Linked DNA regions of Methylosinus sp. H3A. The protein of the gene in region 2 interacts with the protein of the main gene of each other region in a pairwise test. Links are inferred from orthologs where the notes say so. Each region holds a gene or a part of one and is shown on either strand. Other genes may lie near its edges.

Region 1 (3,208 bases), on a different replicon or contig from region 2:
AAGTCGTTGCGGCCTTCGTCGCCAATAACTCCCTGCCGATCAGCGACCTTCCCTCGTTGATTCAATCGGTGCGTGGAGCTCTGGAGAACCTCGGCAGAGGTCCAATGGATTCAACGCCCGCAGTGGAGAAAAGGGAGCCTGCGGTATCGATCCGCAAATCGATCACGCCCGATTTCCTCGTGTGTCTCGACGACGGCAAGACCTTCAAATCGCTCCGACGGCACTTGGCGACGCTCGGCATGACGCCGGAGGAATATCGCGCGAAGTGGGGCCTCCCGGCGGACTATCCGATGGTCGCGCCCAATTATGCCGCGCAGCGATCGGAAATGGCGAAGAAGATCGGGCTCGGTCAGCTTCGCGAGAAAGCCGCGCCCCACGAGAAGGCCGCCGCCGCCGCCCCGGCCAAGCGCGGGCGTCCAGCCAAGAAGGCGAAGGTGTAACCAGCGAGGGCGACGAAAGCCGCCGATGGAATTTTGGCGGCTTTGTTCTTTGTCTGTTCTCGCAATTGCGCTAGGCTGAAATCCCCTCCGATTCGGTAAGGCGCATGGCGACACTGATCATTACGGAAAAGGCCAGTCAGGCGAAGGATCTTCGTGCGGCCTTTGGCGCGCGCTTTGGACAAATTCTGCCTGCCGAGGGACATCTGCTTCGCTTGGCCGAGCCCGAGGAGATCAACGCCGCGTGGAAGCGCTGGTCCTGCGTCGTCCTCAAGCCGGACGGGCTCTATCCGACTCGCGCGGCCACGCAAGGCTCCAAGCCGGCGAAGCTCGGGGCTATAGCGACGGCGCTCGCTGCATGTGACGACGTCATACTCGCGACCGACTGTGATCGCGAGGGTCAGCTGATCGGCCAGGAAATCCTCGACCATCTCGGCTATCGGGGACGCGTGCGGCGGGCCTTGTTCACCGCGCAGGATCCGAAGACGCTGCAGCAGGCTTTCGCCCGGCTGAAGCCCAATGCCGAGATGCGGTCGCTCTATGAGGCGGCGGTGGCGCGCCAGCAGGCGGACCAGATCTTCAATCTGTCCCTGACCCGGACCGCGACGAAGACATTGCTCACGCCTGGGGTTCGAGGCGTGATCGGGATCGGTCGGGTCAAGACGCCGACTTTGGCGATCGTCTGCCTGCGCGAGCTGGAAATCCGCAATTTTCGGCCCGTGGACTATTTCGAGGTGGTCGCCACCGCGACCGTCGGTGGTGGTAGCTTTTTGATGCGTCACGCTCCGGCGGCCAAGATGCGGCTCGAGGAGCGCGCCCACGCGGAGGCGATCGCCAAAGCCGCGACGGGATATGAGGGCCCTCTCGGCGTCGCGATCGAGGAAAAGCGCCAGGCGCCGCCGCGTCTCTTCGATCTCCCATCCTTGCAGAAAACCTGCGGCCAGCGCTGGGGATGGACAGCCGACAAGACGTTGTCTGTGGCGCAGGAGCTTTACGACGGCGACGGCAAGAAGCTGATCACCTATCCGCGAGCGGAAGCGCGGTACCTCACAGAAAATCAGATCGGCGACGTCCCGGCGATCGTCGGCGCGCTGACGCGCTTGCGCGGCTTCGCCCATCTCGACATCGCCGCTCCGGTGATCCGGCGCGGCAAGTCCGGCCATTTCTGCGATAAAGCGCTCGAGGGCGTGTCGCATCATGCTGTCGTGCCCAACGTCAATGTTCTCGACAACCTCGAAACCCGCTTAGCGCGTCTGAGCGAGGACGAAAAGCGGCTGTTCGCGCTCATCTGCCGTTCATATCTGGCTGCGGTGGCGCCCGACTACGAATATCGGCAGACCGTCGTCACAATGGCGGCGCCGATTTCCGGCCGAGCGGCGGTGGAGTTCCGCGCCGTCGGGCGCATTCCCTTGCGGCTCGGATGGAAGGCCGTCTATCAGGCGATCGATTCGAACGCCGAGACGGAGGCCGAGCAAACGCTGCCCTCCCTGCGCGATGGCGAAAGCGCGAGCCTGTCCGACGCGCGGGTCGAAGCGAAGAGAACGCAGCCGCCGCCACGCTACAACGAAGGCACGCTGGTGGACGCGATGCAGAATGCGTGGCGCTTCGTCGAAGACGTCGCCCTCCGCGACCGGCTGAAGGAAGCCAAGGGAATTGGCACGCCCGCGACTCGAGCGGAAGTCATCAAAGGACTGAAGCGGCAGAATTTGTTGACTGCGGATGGCAAGCTCGTGCTGCCGACCTCGGCGGGATTGCAATTGTTCGAGCTCTTACGTGGCGCGGCGCCCGCGCTCGTCGATCCTGGCACGACCGCCTTATGGGAGATGCGCCTCGACGAGATCCTTGTCGGAAAGGCGGACTATCGTGCGGTGATCGACGGCGTCGCCGCCGCGGCTCAGCAGTTGATCGACGCATTGCTCGAGCGGTCGAGCGGATCAGTGGATCTGCCGGCGTCGACGCCGGTGCGTCGACCGGGGCGCCGACGTCAGAGCGGACTGGCCGGCGGCGGGGCCGACGTGACGAACACGAGTCCCAGTCGCGCTCGTCGTGGATCGAAGGCGAGTCAGTCGTCGAAAGCAAAAGCGGTCGCGTCGGCGGCGCGTGTGCGTAATGATGGGGCCGTGCGCTCGAAAGCGCCGACCGACAAAATGGTCGCCTATGCGCAGAACCTCTCACGCTCCAAGAAGGCGGCGCTGCCCGAAAATTATCAGCGGGACTTCGATATATGCCGCAAATTTCTCGATGAGCATGCGAAATAGGGCGCATCCGGCCCGATGGCGAATCGAAGCGTCTCTCGCGCTTTCATCGGCCGCCGTTCGTATCCAAAGATGTCGCCTTCGTTGGAAGGTCATGACAGACCACGACGATATCTCTATGCGCAGAAAAAAGAAGTGGCCCGGCGTAATTGACCGGGCCCTTATGGTGAAGCAAGAGCGGACGCGCTAGGGAAACCCATGGCGTCCATAGTCGGAAAGGCTCGGCGAGCCCGCGGGCGCGAGACAACCGCGCGCGTCATAGACGGATTTCGATCCATCGGAGAATGTGACGGTGAAGAAGGAAGCGCCTTTGCCGTTCCTCCAAAATCTGACTTGCGCGTCGGGATCGATGCGCAAGCCCATGGCGATGACGCCATAGTCGTCGAGTGACGGCGCCGACGTTCCGCAATCCGCCACTTTGTCGATTTCGCGTTGGAGCTCGAATGCCTTTGTCATGATTCGGGCTTCTCGCATCTTTTTGTGACCATTCCGCGGTGACGCCGAATCTCGATCGCC
Region 2 (3,283 bases):
GCGTTGCGACACATCCATCACGCGCCCGCCGTGATATGGGCCGCGGTCGTTGACGCGCACGATCATCGAGCGATGATTGCGAAGATTGGTGACGCGCGCATAGCTCGGCAGCGGCATGGTCGGATGCGCGGCGCTGATCGAGGCGAGGTCGAAGACTTCGCCATTCGCCGTTTTACGTCCGTGAAAATCCGATCCATACCAGGAGGCGAGGCCGACGGCCGAATAGGAGCGCTCGCTCGGATAATAGGTCTTTCCGGCGATCTGATAGGGCTTGCCCACCATGTAATAGCCGCCGCCCCGCGGCACCTCCTCGCCATCGGCGACGACGCGCGGGCTCGGCGCGACGCCATAGCGCGGATCGACCTGCGAACGCGCCATCCGCTGCGCCACGGGCGGCGCGGACGAGCACCCCGCAAGCGCGCAGAGGCCCAGAAGCACGAAGGAATTGCGAAAGTCCGGCAGTTTTGATCTCGATCGCATGTCAGGGGCGCATTCGCTCGAAATGGGGGACGGTTCGCTTCGCTCCCGCGGCCTTGCGGGACCACGCTTGCGGGGCTCCGAAAACCACGAGGTCGGCGCGACCGCACGCCTCAATGTCTCGCGCCCGAATTACTCGAGAGTTAACGCGCCTCGCGCTCCCTCTCCCGCATCCTCGAGCTTCGCCATGAGAAGGGTCGATTGCGACAAAAATGCGACGCGACGGACCCGGCTCGCCGCGCAGAGGCCGCGGAATCGCCGGGCGTAGCGCCGCGTTCACCATGTTTGGCGATCCGGGACGGCGAGATCGACGATGCGCGTCTCCACCCGCTCCGATCCACGAAACACATTCGTTCCCAGTCGCGCAGCGACATGCAGCCGCCGTCCGCGACCCTCGAGCAGCGCGTCGCCGATCGCCGTTCCCGCCACGCGAAAGGCGATGGCGTCGAGCCGCGCCCCGTCGCCCGATTGAAACCGCGCCCGCACATGGGACGCGCCGATGAGCGCCGCATCGACGATGCGATGGTCCGGAAATATGAAGAGCGGCTCCGGATTGCCGGCGCCGAACGGCCCCGCCCGCTCGAGCTCGCGGGCGAATTCGACGCTCGCGCCGCGCGCCGTCAGCGCGCCGTCGACGAGCAGCGCGTCGGCGTCGCGGGCGCGCTCGACATCCTCTTGCAGCGCGTCGTTCATAAAGGCGCGGAACGCCTCGATTCGCTCGCTCGCCAGCGTGACGCCGGCCGCCATGGCGTGCCCGCCGCCTTTCTGGAGCAGGCCCTCCTCGACGGCGAGCCGCACCGTGCGACCGAGGTCGACGCCACTCGTGCCTCTACCTGAGCCTGAACAGATTTCACCTGTCTTTGCAATGACAAAGGCGGGAATCTTGAACTTGTCCTTGAGCCTCGAGGCGACGATTCCGACAATGCCCGGATGCCATCCCTCGGCCGCCACGACGAGGCAGGAGAGGCGATTGGAGCGCATGAGCTGCCGGTCCGCCTCGGCCTCGGCCTCCTCGAGAGTGGCCTTCTCCAGCGCCTGGCGCTCGACATTCAGCCGGTCGAGTTCGGCGGCGATGCGGGCGGCCTCGACAGGGTCACACAGCGTCAGCAGCCGCGCGCCGAGCGCCGCATCGCCGATGCGCCCGCCGGCGTTTATGCGCGGGCCCAGCACGAAGCCGAGGTGATAGGCCCGCGGCGGGCCGTCCACGCGCGCTGCGTCGAGCAGCGCCGAAAGACCGATCCGCGCCCGGCCCCGCATGACGGCGAGGCCCTTCACCACAAAGGCGCGATTGAGGCCGTGCAGCCGCGCGACATCGGCGATCGTCGCCAGGGCGACGAGATCGAGGCCCGCGAGCAGGTCCGGCTGCGGCCGCGCGCTGGTCCAATGCCCGCGGCGGCGCAGCTCGCGCGCCAGCGCCGCGAGCGCGAGAAAGGCCACGCCGGCCGCGCAGAGATGGCCGAGGCCGGAGAGATCGTCGGCGCGATTGGGGTTGACGACGATGGCGTCCGGCAAAACCTCCGGCGCCTGATGGTGATCGATGACGATGACGTCGAGCCCCAACGCGCGCCCGGAGGCGAGCGCGGCGTGGCTCGTCGTCCCGCAGTCGAGCGTCACCAGCAGGCTCGCGCCTCGCGCCCTCAGCTCCGCGATCGCCTCGGCGTTGGGGCCATAGCCTTCGAGAATGCGGTCGGGAATGTGGAGAAAGGGCCGCGGGCAGCCCGCCGCCTCCAGAAATTCGACGAAAAGCGCCGAGGAGGTCGCGCCGTCGACGTCATAATCGCCGAAAATGGCGATTTGCTCGCGGGTCTCGACCGCCCGCGCCAGACGCTCGACGGCGGCGTCCATGTCCTGCAGCAGCAGCGGGTCCGGCATGAGCGCGCGCAGGGTCGGGTCGAGAAAAGCGGCGGCCGTCTCCTGCGTCACGCCCCGCCCCGCCAGCACGCGCGCGAGGGCGTCGCCATGGCCGTGAATCTGCGCGATGGCGGCGGCCTGGGCCTCGTCATGCGGCCGCAGGCGCGCGCGCCAGGCGCGGCCCGAAATGGAGCGCTCGACCCCGAGGTAGGGCGGTCGGTCGCTCCCGGCGATTTTATCCAGCATCCAGGGCCCGGCGACGAAAAGAGAATCGTTGCTGAAAAGCATCGCGGCGTGGGTCCGGCGGGTCAATGCGGTGGAGAAGCGTCTCCACCGTTCTTACGTCCTTCACCGTCCGCAGAAGGCGCAGCGCCCGCGCGCCCCTCCCTGGCCAGGGCCCCGCTCGCTACGATCGGCCCATGAGCAATGTGATTCGTCTGCAGGCCGGCCCCGGCGACACGGCCGAAGTCTCTCCTCTCGGCGCCGAGCTCCTCTCGTGGCGCGCGGAAGGCGTCGACCTGATCTGGGAGCCGCAGCCCGAGGTCTGGCCGCAGACTGCGCCGCTGCTCTTTCCCGTGGTGGGCTGGACGCGCGACGGAATTCGCGTCGACGGCGCGCATTTCCCGCTCGGCCTGCACGGCTTCGCGCGGCATAAGCGCTTCGCGATCCGGGAGCGGTCGCCGGAGACGGTCTCTCTCGTGCTCGAGGAGGACGAGGACAGCCGTGCGCTCTATCCCTTCGCCTTTCGTCTCGAGGCGCATTTCGTCCTGAGGCCGGGCGAATTGCGCGTCTCGCTGAGCGCGACCAATCGCGACGCGCGGTCCCTGCCCTATGCGGTCGGACTCCATCCGGGATTTCGCTGGCCTCTCGGCGGCTCGGCCGCGCCGCATGCGATCCATTTCGACGCGCCTGAGCAAGGCGAGGTTCCTGTCATCGCGCCCGGTGGCCTGCTCTC

What was found.
Region 1: the proteins of recJ (region 2) and IY145_RS24435 interact in binary tests that used the Escherichia coli proteins (3 or more experiments, as listed by UniProt). The link is inferred for Methylosinus sp. H3A from one-to-one orthologs.

Annotation. Positions count from the first base shown.
Region 1 is NZ_JADNQW010000007.1:120,241-123,448, reverse strand. What follows is about bases 225-3,119. They hold IY145_RS24435 (DNA topoisomerase), read left to right. Parts: upstream 225-544; coding sequence 545-2,695; downstream 2,696-3,119. Other genes in these bases: IY145_RS24430 (hypothetical protein), read right to left, coding at 2,879-3,119; IY145_RS24440 (MucR family transcriptional regulator), read left to right, coding at 225-440. In the rest of the region: more of IY145_RS24440, read left to right, coding at 1-224; more of IY145_RS24430, read right to left, coding at 3,120-3,148.
Region 2 is NZ_JADNQW010000005.1:3,648,076-3,651,358, forward strand. What follows is about bases 165-3,134. They hold recJ (single-stranded-DNA-specific exonuclease RecJ), read right to left. Parts: upstream 2,575-3,134; coding sequence 754-2,574; downstream 165-753. Other genes in these bases: IY145_RS19855 (septal ring lytic transglycosylase RlpA family protein), read right to left, coding at 165-378; IY145_RS19865 (aldose 1-epimerase family protein), read left to right, coding at 2,748-3,134. Outside these bases: more of IY145_RS19855, read right to left, coding at 1-164; more of IY145_RS19865, read left to right, coding at 3,135-3,283. UniProt on the Escherichia coli protein: Single-stranded-DNA-specific exonuclease.